DNA from 4 places in the Affinirhizobium gouqiense genome. Region 1 is predicted to be linked to each of the others. Evidence: predicted binding sites of a transcription regulator. Region 1 holds the regulator's gene; each other region holds the start of a gene.
What was found. The regulator LexA, encoded in region 1, represses DNA repair genes until DNA is damaged. The targets are predictions, from matches to a motif close to TGTTCNNNNTGTGTTCNG.
Positions count from the first base shown of each region.

Region 2: QTJ18_RS08350 (PA0069 family radical SAM protein) is a predicted target of LexA. The motif match lies at 1,768-1,785, and genes of this name have one in related genera.
Region 3: QTJ18_RS15760 (putative DNA modification/repair radical SAM protein) is a predicted target of LexA. The motif match lies at 1,413-1,430, and genes of this name have one in related genera.
Region 4: QTJ18_RS01210 (ImuA family protein) is a predicted target of LexA. The motif match lies at 1,908-1,925, and genes of this name have one in related genera.

Region 1 covers NZ_CP129382.1:846,006-849,287, reverse strand. Annotated here, with positions in the region: gene kdsA (3-deoxy-8-phosphooctulonate synthase) at 1-573, opposite strand, end outside; gene lexA (transcriptional repressor LexA) at 837-1,556, shown strand; gene QTJ18_RS12470 (ComEC/Rec2 family competence protein) at 1,537-3,282, opposite strand, start outside.
Region 2 covers NZ_CP129382.1:13,007-16,288, forward strand. Annotated here, with positions in the region: gene rnhB (ribonuclease HII) at 1-261, opposite strand, end outside; gene QTJ18_RS08350 (PA0069 family radical SAM protein) at 554-1,711, opposite strand; gene QTJ18_RS08355 (glycosyltransferase family protein) at 1,841-2,350, shown strand; gene moaB (molybdenum cofactor biosynthesis protein B) at 2,361-2,912, opposite strand; gene QTJ18_RS08365 (4-(cytidine 5'-diphospho)-2-C-methyl-D-erythritol kinase) at 2,921-3,282, opposite strand, start outside.
Region 3 covers NZ_CP129382.1:1,536,439-1,539,720, forward strand. Annotated here, with positions in the region: gene QTJ18_RS15755 (UdgX family uracil-DNA binding protein) at 1-172, opposite strand, end outside; gene QTJ18_RS15760 (putative DNA modification/repair radical SAM protein) at 172-1,407, opposite strand; gene greA (transcription elongation factor GreA) at 1,638-2,114, shown strand; gene QTJ18_RS15770 (glycosyltransferase family 4 protein) at 2,139-3,206, shown strand; gene QTJ18_RS15775 (glycosyltransferase family 25 protein) at 3,203-3,282, shown strand, end outside.
Region 4 covers NZ_CP129380.1:185,473-188,754, reverse strand. Annotated here, with positions in the region: gene QTJ18_RS01215 (Y-family DNA polymerase) at 1-1,171, opposite strand, end outside; gene QTJ18_RS01210 (ImuA family protein) at 1,089-1,847, opposite strand; gene ligD (DNA ligase D) at 2,492-3,282, shown strand, end outside.

The sequences.
Region 1 (3,282 bases):
CGACCGCATGTCGGAAACCAGCGTGTTATAGCCGAAGGATGCGCCCCGCTCGCACAGGAGCACATTCGGATTGCCGCTTTCGGTGAACTTGGCCAGCACATTCTTCATGTCCCAGGGCGCCAGAAACTGCCCCTTCTTGACATTGATGACACGGCCGGTCGCGGCGGCGGCGACCAGGAGATCGGTCTGCCGGCACAGAAAGGCGGGGATCTGCAGCACGTCCACCGTCTCGGCAACGATCGCGCATTGCTCCTCGGTATGGACGTCGGTGAGCACCGGGAAGCCGAATTCCTGCTTCAGATCCGCAAAGATCTCCATCGCCTTTTCCAGGCCGATTCCTCGTTTGCCCGCGATCGACGTGCGGTTGGCCTTGTCGAAGGAGGATTTGTAGATCAGGCCGATGCCGAGCCGGTCGCAGATCTCGCGGATGGCGCCGGCCATCATGAAGGCGTGGTCGCGGCTTTCCATCTGGCAGGGACCGCAGATCAGCGAAATCGGTGCCTGATTGGAAAAGCGGACCTGGCGCGCCCCGTCGCCGACCACAATCTCGGAATTGGCCTTGACCGTCATCATCAAATCCTCACATCCGTTCGCCGCAAGCGGGCGGCGCGCCGCGGGGCGCTTTGCGCGCCGGCCCGGCCTGTTTGTCTTTCCTGACGCTAGCCCTTAGCAGCGGCCAGTATCTCTGTCACCGACAGATCGGCATGGCGGGGCGCATTTGCAAATCGTCAAGCCCGCCGCGCATTTTTGGGCCAGAAAGCAGCATCACGGCTTGCGGAACACATGTGGAACAGATAGTGTCCGTTCTGGATTTGTTTCCATTGGGGCTTTCGACGATGCTGACTCGCAAACAACAGGAACTGCTTCTGTTCATTCATGAACGCATGAAGGAGTCCGGTGTACCTCCATCCTTCGATGAAATGAAGGATGCTCTCGATCTCGCGTCGAAATCCGGCATTCATCGCCTGATCACCGCGCTGGAAGAGCGCGGCTTCATTCGCCGGCTTCCGAATCGCGCCAGGGCGCTTGAAGTCATCAAGCTTCCCGATGCCTATACCCCGCCGGCGCAGCCGCGGCGCGGCTTCTCGCCCAGCGTGATCGAAGGCAGCCTTGGCAAGGCGCCGCCGAGCAAGCCGGCCGCACCGCAAGCGCCGGTGGACGACCAGCGCTATTCGGCCAATGTGCCGGTGATGGGCAGAATCGCTGCCGGTGTGCCGATCTCCGCCATCCAGAACAACACGCATGAGATCAGCGTCCCCATCGAAATGCTGGGCAATGGCGAACATTACGCGCTTGAGGTCAAAGGCGATTCGATGATCGAGGCCGGCATTCTCGACGGCGATACGGTGATCATCCGCAATGGCAGCACGGCCAGCCCGGGCGATATCGTGGTGGCGCTGGTGGATGATGAGGAAGCGACCCTGAAGCGGTTCCGTCGAAAGGGCGCCTCGATTGCCCTGGAGGCGGCCAATCCCGCTTATGAGACGCGGATTTTCTCGTCGGACCGGGTCAAGGTCCAGGGCAAGCTCGTGGGTCTCATCCGCCGTTACCATTGATCAGGCGCCGGAGATGGTCCGGCAGGTGATTGTCGAAGCTGCGCGTGGTCCAGGCATAGGTGCGGTGGATCTGCCAGGGACGGAGTTGCTCCGTCTCGACGGGCATGGCGGCTGTCATCGACCAGGCTTTGCGATCGGCACTTCCGCCAAACTTCAGCGTCACGGCTCCCAGTCGACGCAGGTGATCACCGGTGATCAGGACGGCGCCCGAGCGGCAGGCCTGCATTCGCGATCGTCGTGCGATGACGAGATCGGCGCTGTCGCAGGCGGAGCCGACATAACGGGCATCCTCGAGAAGCACGATGCGCACGCCGTCGCTGGTCCGAATGAGGCAGGCCTTGCCCCGGAGGCAGCTGAAATGACGGCCGTCGCTGCGCTGAAGCCAATGGCTGAGCTGTGCCTTCATTGACGTCAGCTGATCATGCGTCAGCACCTCCTTCACCCGCGGCTTAGCGGAGGGCTTATCCTTCTCCCGCGGCCTTGCGCCGCCTCGATGGTCCCGGCGAGCTTCGGCGGCAGACGTCCTGCTATTGTCCGTCACCTCTTCTGCCGGTCTCGTCGTGGTGATGCGGTAGGCATTCTGCCATTGCCGATAGAGGAATTCCGGTGCGTGCGCGCGGCTGATCATCGCCTCCTTATCTGAGAGAACGGCCGCCAGTGTGCCATCCTCCGAAATCAGCAGGTCGGGCGGCGGCATCACCCGGGCCAATCCGGCCAGAGCGAGGGCCGCAGCCAGGACAGGCAGGCCGATCAGCTTCAGCTGGGTGCGCAGGAGGACAAGGCAGGTCAGGCCGAGGGAGGCCAGCGGCAGAAAAAGCGCCGGCGGCTGTCCCGTGGCCGCGATGCCGCCCCAACTCGCCACATGCGTGGCAATGGCGATCACCATATCGACAGCCACGCCCATGAGGGAGAAGACGGGGCCGTCCAGGCCAAGCGGCATGGCCAGCATGCCGATCAGGGCAGCGGGCATGACCACAAAGGAAATCAGCGGCATGGAGGCCAGATTGGCCGCTAGGCCATAGGTGGTGATCTGATGAAAATGCCCTGCCGAGTAGATCGTGGTGGAAAGTCCACCGATCAGCGAGGTCATGAAGGCCTCCAGCAGCAGCACCCACGCAAAGCGGCCCGCCGTTGCCACCAGCCACAGGAGCCCGGGTCGACGCGGCTGCCGGCCCATCTGCGGCGCCCGCCGGCGCTGGGCGCGCGTATAGACGGCCACCAGCGCCCCAGTCGCGGCGAAGGACATCTGGAAGCTCGGCCCCATCAGCGCCGAGGGCGCGATCGCCATGACCAGAATGGCCGAGAGGGCGACCGTGTGCACGCTCACGGAGGGGCGATCGACGAAGATCGCGAGCAGCATGACCGCCATCATCAGATAGGCGCGCTCGGCAGAGACGCCGAAGCCGGAAATCAGGTAATAGGCGGTGACGAGCAGCAGCGCGCCGCCTGCGGCGATCTTCTTGATCGGCCATCGCTGCGCAATCACCGGCGCCAGAGCGAGAAGCCGGCGCAGGCCGACAAAGCAGATTCCCGCCGCCAGCGCCATGTTCAAGCCGGAAATCGCGACGATATGCGAGAGCCCGGCCAGTCGCAGAGCCTCGACCGTATCCGGGCTGATGGCGCGGCGCTCATCGGTGACGATAGCTGCAGAAAAGGCGCCCGCATCACCGGGGACGAGGCTGCGGATCCTGTCGCCGATGCGGCTCCGCAGATCGAAGACGGCGAT
Region 2 (3,282 bases), 830 kb from region 1:
GGCAGCGGCCACAACAGGACCCGCGAGCGGGCCGCGGCCGGCTTCGTCAGTACCGGCAACCGGCCAATGTCCCGCGGCGCGGGCGGCAAGCTCGAGGGAGAAATCCGGCCTAAGCGGCGACAGACCTTCAGGATCATCCGGCGTCGCGCGATCCGAAGCGGCCGGAGCCAAGCCGTCGGCATCACGAGGCGGCAAGCGCTCGGGCTCGCGCGGGAGCGCGGCGGAAAGGCTCGGGGAATCAGATGGTGTGCGTTTCAACATGCGGCATTCACTCGCACACGCACCCGATTCCCCGCAAGCCCTGGCAGAAGCGGTGAGGCGGCATCGCTTCCTCCATCCAAGGGGGCGGATGGTTCCAGGGCTCTCCGGCATGGCCGAGGCGGCGGACCCTGCCGAAAATCATAAGAGCTAATACCGATCCGTTCCCGGATCGGATCACGTCTGCGCAACCGCATGCAGATGCGGGCGCGCGCTGCTGCGGAATTTCCCGCTCCGTCATGCCCCCGCCTTGCGGCGAGCCTGCATGCGGTATGGTCGCCCCCTTTGCCGGGTGTCAGAGGAGCGAGAGTTGCACGCCGCCGCCGGCCGGCGGGATGAACAGGTCGTCGCGCAAGGTCACGCCGCGCCGGCCAAGCCCAAGCCGTTTGGTGGCAATGTCGAAGCGGCGCGAAATCTGCCAGGCATAGGGACCTTCGCCTTTCATCCGCTTGCCGAATTCGGCATCGTAATCCTGCCCACCGCGCATCGAGCGGATCAGCGACATGACGTGCCGGTAGCGGTCCGGATAATGGCGCAGCAGCCATTCGCGAAACAGCGGGCTGACCTCGAAGGGCAGCCGCAGCAGGATATAGCTTGCGGCGGAGACACCGGCCGCCTGGGCGGCTTCGAGGATCCGCTCCAATTCATGATCGTTCAGCGCCGGGATGATGGGCGAAACCAGCACGCTGGTCGGAATGCCCGCCGCGCTCAGCCTCTGAAGCGCATCAAGGCGCTTTTCCGGCGTCGAAGCCCGCGGCTCCATGCTGCGCGCCAGCTTGCGGTCGAGCGTGGTGACCGACAGCGCCACCTTGGCGAGACCCTTGGCGGCCATGTCTGACAGAATATCCATGTCCCGCAGGACCAGCGCCGATTTCGTCACGATCATCACCGGATGATGTGCCTTGGCCAGGACCTCCAGCAGCTGGCGCATGATCCGCCAGTCCTTCTCGATCGGCTGGTAGGGATCGGTATTGGTGCCGATGGCGATCGGCTTCACTTTATACTCGCGCCGGCTCAGCTCGCGCTCCAGAAGGCGCGGCGCATCGGGCTTGGCGAACAGTTTGGCCTCGAAATCCAGTCCGGCGGACAGACCCATATAGCTGTGGGTGGGCCGCGCAAAGCAATAGATGCAGCCATGCTCGCAGCCGCGATAGGGATTGACCGACCGGTCGAAGGGGATATCCGGCGAATCATTGCGGGTGATCGCCGTCTTCGGCTTTTCCACCTGAACCTCGGTCTTGAAGGGCGCAAGCTCCTCCAGCGTCTGCCAGCCATCGTCGAAAGCCTCGCGGCGCTTCTCCTCGAAGCGGCCGCTCGGATTGAGGCCCGCGCCCCGGCCGCGCCGGCGTTCGCCATCGATGCGCAGACCAGAGGCCTGGACCAGCGTATCGGCAATATCGGCCGTATGAGCAGGCGCGAATGCGTCCTGCCGCAGATGGGACAGCTCGTTCATGGGAAACTCCAGCGGCAAATGCTCCATTCACCGTTCCTGTTTTCTAGCCCGGAAAAGAGAACATTGCAAGAACAAATTCCACATGTCAGTTTTGTGGCATTTCCTGCTGCAATGCGGTAAGCATGGCGCATGCTCACTGTCCTCTTGGAATGCCGCGATCAGGAATCGGAACTGGCACAGACCCTTTCCGTGCTGGTGGCGGGCGCTGTGGAGGGATTGGTCAGCGATGTCGCCGTCATCGATCTCGGCTCCACCGATGCGTCCTCGCGGGTGGCTGATGCCGCCGGCTGCCGGTTTCACCAGGAGTGCGACCTGGCCGAGGTCTTGCAGGCGGCGCGCGGCGAATGGCTGATGCTGCTGGAAACGGGAGCAAGACCGCAATCGGGCTGGGTGGACGAGGTGATGGAGCATGTGGCGCTCCAGGCGCGGCCGGCGCGGTTTTCGCCGTCGCGCAATCACCGGCGGCCGCTGATGAAGCGCTTTTTCGCCCGGCCGGTGCTGGAACAGGGCCTGATCCTGCGCAAGGGCGATGCACTTGCCGGCCTCACGCAGGGCATGCGGCTTGCCGATCTGGCAAAGGCCCGCAAGCCCTATCAGCTGATCAGCGAACTCGTGCCCGCCTGGGCTGCGCGTCCTTGAAGGACGGCGATCAGCCTTGTCCGCCGCGCTTCAGATGTTCGTCCAGCCGCGGCATGATTTCCACGAAATTGCAGGGCATGTGGCGGTAGTCGAGCTGCGCGCGCAAGATCCCGTCCCAGGCGTCCTTGCAGGCGCCGGGCGAGCCCGGCAGAACGAAGATGAAGGTGGCATTGGCGACGCCGCCGGTGGCGCGCGACTGGATGGTGGATGTGCCGATCTTGTCGTAGGAGATCCGGTGGAAGACTTCGGAGAACCCGTCCATCCGCTTCTCGAATAGCGGCTCCAGCGCCTCCGGCGTCACGTCGCGGCCGGTAAAGCCCGTGCCGCCGGTGGTGATCACCACGTCGATCTCCGGATGGCGGGTCCAGATGCGCACCTGCTCGGCAATGGCCTCGCGCTCGTCCGGCACGATGGCGCGGGCGACCAGCCGATGGCCGGCCTCGGCAATGCGCTGGACAAGCGTATCACCGGATGTGTCGGTATCCAGCCGGCGTGTGTCCGATACGGTCAGGACCGCAATGCCGACGGGAATGAAGGGGCGGGCATCGTCAATTCGGCTCATGGGTCCTCTCAAGCGAGCGTCTGTGTCGCCCTGATATAGGTCTTGCGAGGGCCTGCCGCCAGCTGCGCCGAAATCCGGCCGGCCGCCGCGCGTGCCGCATCGCCGCTCTCGTAAAGGCCGAAACAGCTGGCCCCCGAGCCGGACATGCGCGCCACCTGCGCGCCGCTTTCGACAAGTGCCTCAAGCAGGCTGTCGATCTCGGGAACGAGGCTGCGCGCCGGCGCCTCCAGATCATTGCGCTGCCGGCGAAGATAATCGAGCCAGGCCTGCGGCGCCTGCGTTTCCGGCAGCGGGGGCAGGGGTGGATTGTCGCGCCGGGTGAGGCTTCGAAAGATGTCCGGGGTGGAGACGCCGACCAGCGGATTGAGGA
Region 3 (3,282 bases), 690 kb from region 1:
CGCCGACAGCCGGCACGGGAAGAGGGACGACGGCGAAGGCCGAAAGATCGTCCGCCTCATCCTCCAACCGCCAGTCGATCTCCGTCGGCGGCACGCCGGCAAGCAGAAGCGGGCGCGCGGCATTGCGCCATTCGTCGAAATCGCCGCGACCTTTGAGACGGAGCGTCTGCATCAGAACAGCGTCAGCTGTTCCGGCTTCGGCGCGAACATCGCGCGCAGATCCGACCGCTCGAGCACCCTGTGCGGCGTCCATCCTTCCGCGACGATGAAAGGCTGGACCTTGCGCAGCGAGACGCCCAGCCGGCCGAGATCCTCCAGGCGAATGCGGCGGAAGCGGCGCGAGGACAGGATGGATTTGACCGTCTTGGTGCCGAAGCCGGGCACGCGCAGCAGGATCTCCTTCGCCGCGCGATTGACATCCACCGGAAAGCGATCGCGGTGCGCCAGCGCCCAGGACAGTTTCGGATCCAGATCGAGGTCCAGATTGCCATCGGCGGTGACCGAGGTGATTTCGCCAATATCGAAGCCATAGAACCGGTACAGCCAGTCGGCCTGGTAGAGCCTGTGCTCCCGCATCAGCGGCGGCTTGACCAGCGGCAGTTTGGAGGAGGCATCGGGAATGGGGCTGAAGGCGGAATAATAGACCCGCTTCAGGCCATAGCTGCCATAGAGCCTTGCGCTGGTGCCGAGGATCGTTGCATCGCTTGCACCGTCCGCGCCAACGATCATCTGCGTGCTCTGGCCTGCCGGGACGAAATGCTTGCGCTTCTTCGTGCGCAGCGTCGGCTCGGACGCATCCTCGATCTTCAGCCGGAGCTCACCCATGGCGCGGCGGATATTGTCGGGCTTCTTCTCCGGCGCGAAGCGGCCGATGCCGCTATCGGTCGGGAGCTCGATATTGATCGACAGGCGGTCGGCATAGAGCCCCGCCTCTTCGATCAGTCCCGGCGAGGCTTCGGGTATGGTTTTCAAATGAATATAGCCGCGGAAGTTATGCGTGGTTCGCAATTCGCGGGCGATGCGGACCATCTCCTCCATCGTGTGATCCGAGGAGCGGATGATCCCCGAGGAGAGGAACAGGCCTTCGATATAGTTGCGGCGATAAAATTCCAGCGTCAGCCAGATCACTTCCTCCGGCGTGAACCGGGCGCGCTCGACATTGCTCGACGATCGGTTGATGCAATAGGCGCAATCATAGATGCAGAAATTGGTGAGCAGGATCTTCAGAAGCGAGATGCATCGGCCGTCGGGAGCATAGGCATGGCAGATGCCGGACCCTTCCGTGGAGCCCAATCCGCCGCCGGCGCCGGACGAATTGCGCTTGGACGTGCCGCTGGATGCGCAGGACGCATCATATTTGGCGGCATCCGACAGGATCGCGAGGCGTTCTTTTAGCGACTTCTTCATTAGTGTGTTCTCTATCTGTTCCGGCCCTCGAAGTCAATACGCGGCGCCAAGGATATCGGACCACCTTGCAGCCGGGCGCGGCCGCACTATTTCGAATCTTCTGGAAATTCGATCCGCGTTTCTGCTATGATTCGCAAAATTGAGGATTTCGCATGGTTCCGGAGTATCGCTCCGGGACCTGTTTCTTTTTGTGGCTGCCTGTTGCGGCCATGAGACTGAGGAAAGACAAAATGGTTGACAAGGTACCGATGACGCCGTCCGGATTTACCAAGCTGCAGGAGGAACTGCGCTGGCGCCAGCAGGAGGAGCGTCCCCGGATTATCGAAGCCATTGCGGAGGCCCGTGCGCATGGAGATCTTTCGGAAAACGCCGAATATCATGCTGCCAAGGAGGCCCAGAGCCATAACGAAGGCCGCATCACCGAGCTCGAAGACCTGACGGCCCGTGCCGAGGTGATCGACCTGACGAAGATGTCCGGCTCCAAGATCAAGTTCGGCGCCACTGTGAAGCTGGTGGACGAGGATACCGACGAGGAAAAGGTCTATCAGATCGTCGGCGACCAGGAAGCCGATGTGAAGGAAGGCCGGATTTCCATTTCCTCGCCGATTGCCCGCGCCCTGATCGGCAAGGAAGTCGGCGACAGCATCGAGGTCAACGCGCCGGGCGGCTCGAAGGCCTATGAGGTGCTGCAGGTCAGCTGGGGCTGATATCCTCAAGCCTGGGCATCTCCCTTGACCATCGATCCGCGACAGGTTGACGTGATCGCGCCGCATTTCAAGCGGCGCCTTTCCGGCGTGACCTCGACCGTCATCCAGCTGGTACCGATCCAGAACCGGCTGGGCCAGAGGGTGGCTACCCTTGGTCCGGGCCTGCCCGACACGCTGCCGGCTTTACAGGGGAGCGATCTCTTGCATTTCTGGCGCCCGCCGCCGGGCCGTTCCTGCCGCGTCTGGCATGCCCGCCGCAATATCGAAATGCTGCCGGGAATCGTGCTGCGCGACCTGCTGCGCATGCCGTTGAAGCTCGTCTTTACGTCGGCCTCGCAGCGACACCACAGCGGCTGGACAAAATGGCTGATCTCCAGAATGGATCATGTGATCGCGGTATGCGGCAAGACCGCCTCCTATCTGGAGCGCGACAGCACCGTGATCCTGCACGGCATCGATCTGTTTCGCTTTTTGCCGGCTTCGGACAAGGCGCAGGCCAAGCGGGACGTCGGTCTTGATCCGGCCTTCCGCTATGTCGGCTGCTTTGGCCGCGTGCGCCATCAGAAAGGAACGGATCTCTTCGTCGACGCCATGCTCCGGCTCCTGCCCGATCGGCCGGACTGGAAGGCCGTGATCGCGGGCCGCGCCACCGCCAAGCACATCGCTTTCGAAGAGGAGCTGAAGGCCCGTGTCAAGGCGGCCGGCCTTGGCGACCGCATCCTGTTTGTCGGCGAGCATACCAATATCGATGCCTGGTATCGGGCTCTCGACCTGTTCGTGGCGCCGCAGCGCTGGGAGGGTTTCGGCCTGACCCCGCTGGAGGCCATGGCGAGCGCCGTGCCGGTGGTTGCCGCCGATGTGGGAGCCTTTGCCGAACTGATCGAGGATGGCCGCACCGGGCGCATGGTCGAGTGCGGCTCGCTTGATAGCTTCACGGCCGGCATCAGGCCCTATCTCGACACTCCCCTGCTTTGCGAGACAGAGGGCGCCGCAGCGCTTGCCCATATGCAAAAGAACTTCTCCATAGAGCATGAGGCCGTGGCGATCGGCCGCGTCTATGCCGATCTGCTGGGGGAGCGGCCGGTACCGTGATCGTCCACGTCATCAACCTGGACCGCAAGACCGACCGCATGGAGCGCATGCGCTTGGTGCTGAATGGTCTCGGCCT
Region 4 (3,282 bases), on a different replicon from region 1:
TGCGCATCACCGACCGTTCGGGAACGTCGGAGGCAACGGGCGTAACCCTGTATAGACGCTGACCGCGGTTGCCGAGAATGTCGACAAGCGGTGTCACGTCAACCACGGCTTCTTCGATCAGAGAGGATGCGGCCTGCCGCTCCTCGAGTGGCTCTGCCATGATGGCGACAAGCACCAGGCGTTCGATGCCGAAACCCGGGTCGATCTTTTCGATGCGGTCGCAGAGCAGCTTTGACAGCCGGGCGGGGTCACGCACCGGTTTTGCCAATCCGGCTCGAATGCACTGGCGGGTGTTGTCGACACGATGGATGACGAGATCAGAACGCCTGACGCCGAGCCCGCGTGTCTCAAGCTTGGCGGTGAGTTCCGCGACCAGTCGGCGCACATATTTGGCGATCGTCTCCGCCGCGCCGATCGGCTCCTGAAAGTTCTTCGCTGCCTCGACAAGCTCCGGAGTGCGCAACGGTTCGATGGGTTCCGCCATTCGCCCAAAGAGCTGATCCAGCCGCCGGCCAACCTCGGGACCGTATCGCAGCGTCACGGGCGCGCGCGGCATTGCGGAGAGTTCACCGACCGTCTCGACGCCCATCACCCGCATTCCATGGATGGTGTCTGGTGGAAGACGCAGACAGTGGATCGGCAAGCCAGTCACCGCTTTCGCAACACCGCCGACTGGAACAACCGTCGTTTCCGCCGACGTCAAGCGGGTGATCGCATGCGCTGCTCCCCATGTATCGGCAACGGCGGCACGTGCGGTAAGGCCCCGTGCTCGCAAGCCGTTGACCAACCCCGAGATCAGCAGATGTTCGCCACCCTGAAGGTGATCGGCGCCTTCCGTGTCCATGACGATCCCGTCAGTGCCGTCGACGGCAACGACAGGGCTGTATTGCCGCAGCGCCCACAGCGCGAGGCGCTCAAGGGCAGCGGCGTCGGCGGCAGGATCGGCATCGATCATCGTTAGATTGGCGACGATGGCTTGGGCTTTGCTCGCCGGCATGCCGAGCTTGAGGCCGAGTTTGCGGGCGGCGGTATCCGCCGCCGAGATCCAGCGCTTCGAGCCCGATTTTGAAATGACGACGAGCGGCTGATCAGCTGGCACGGCTCCCCCTCCATGTCGCCGTATCCGGTCTGTTGACAGAGTGGGGAAGTAGACACACACGACCCTTGGCATCACAGGCTCCTATTTCAAACTCAGCACACTCGCCTGCTTTCACGCGCATCAATTCCAACAGCCATCGAGCACGGCCGACCCCTGCCACTGGCAGTTCCTCCGACGGAAGCACGCTCACCCTCCACCGTGTCGTCGAGGCCGTCGGATTGCCGAAGTCCGACGCTTCCGTCTGCCGCCGCCACCTGCGGACAACGAGCCCCATGGTTCCTGTCTTTTCGGCAGCCAACTGCAGCCGCCGGGATGCCACCATCGGCAATCGCACCAGCTCCCCGACCACGGCCGCCAGTCCGCCGAAGGAAAGCCCTTCTTCCATGGAAGCCAGCACATCCTCCTCCTTGTCGCCTTCGCAGTAGATCACGCGGTCGGGATGTAGGCCGGCCTGGGCGATGGCGGGGAAAAACAGGTCAGGTCTCGTCAGGCACCAGAGCACCTTGCCTTTCGAGCGCGCGGCAATGCCGGCGGCGAACAACGCGGCCGCCGCGCCGTCCACAGTGCCAGAACCGCCGCCGGCGACCTCGTGAAGAGCGCCATATGATAGCCCACCGCCAGGCAATCGCTCGTCCATCTCGCGAACGCCGAAGGGCAGCACAATGGCTTTCTTCGCCGCACTGCCCTCCAGGTAGGCGATGCGGTCTCTCAGCTCCTCGATGACCCGAGGATTATGGGCGCGCGACATCGTTCACGGACCTCCTCAGCTCGCGTTGCACGGGACTTCATGTCCCCGGAAAATTGTTGGTGTTCTTCTTTTGTTCCGTATCCGTGAAGGAGTCAAGCCGGTCTTATCGAGCTTATTTAGGCTCCGCTAAAGCGCTGCGGGCGAAATGATGAAACGAATCAGGAGCCTAGGCTGCGGGAGCCAAGTGACTCCACCGCCTCATTTTTTTCCGCGTTTTGCACAAGGACCTGAAACATGCCGCGGCTTGATAGCGGCCCAAACGAAAAAGCCTGCCGCGGGAGGAGGTGCGGCAGGCTTTCCGAAAATAACCGAACAGCAACTGGGAGGACGAGTGTTGCTGTTCCCGCAAACGCCCTTGGGAGGAGGAGTAGGACGTCTGCCTATCGAACCGACGCGGGAGGAGGTGCATCGCTTCGATAGACACATCATACGCGTTAGAGCCGCCTATTAAATAGACTTTGATGCACCGCAGTTATGCCAAGAGCGCATATCACTCCCGTCGAGGCCCGGTCAGTCATTCAGAGTCGAACGCGCTCCTTGGCCAACTCCATGGAACAAAACGACAATCTGGGGCCTCTTGCCTCTTGAGTCGCGTACTGTGTCAACCGGACGTGACAGGAGGCGGATTTGTACCGGGGACTGCCATGGCCAACGACAAGCTCTCGACATACAAGCAAAAGCGCGATTTTCAGAAGACGCAGGAGCCGAGCGGCGCAGCGAAGCTGAAGCCATCGAACCGCAGGCGCTTCGTCATCCAGAAACACGATGCCACGCGGCTGCATTATGATTTGCGGCTCGAACTCGATGGTGTCTTCAAGTCGTGGGCGGTGACGAAGGGGCCTTCGCTCGATCCGCACGACAAGCGGTTGGCCGTCGAGGTCGAGGACCACCCGCTCGACTACGGTGATTTCGAGGGCACTATCCCGAAGGGACAGTATGGCGGCGGCACGGTGATGCTCTGGGACCGCGGCTACTGGGAGCCCGAAGGCAGCAAGACGCCGGAGCAGGCTCTCGCCAAAGGCGATTTCAAATTCACCCTGGAAGGCGAGCGGCTGCATGGTAGCTTCGTGCTGGTGCGGATGCGCAACGACCGTGACGGCGGCAAGCGGACCAATTGGCTGCTGATCAAGCATCACGACGATTTCTCGGTCGAGGAAAATGGCGCGGCTGTCCTCGAGGACAACGCAACGTCGGTCGCCTCCGGTCGAACCATGGAGGCGATCGCCGCCGGCAAGGGCCGGAAGCCGAAGCCGTTTATGGCCCAGAGCGGCGACGTTCAGGCGGATGCCGTCTGGGACAGCAACCACGGCCTTGCTGCGGACGAACGCAAAGCCGAAACCAAAACGAAAGGGAAATCAGGCCCAGCCAAAGCTGCCAAGCCAACGAAGTCCGCAATGCCCGACTTCATCGCCCCGCAGCTGTGCGCAACGCTGGA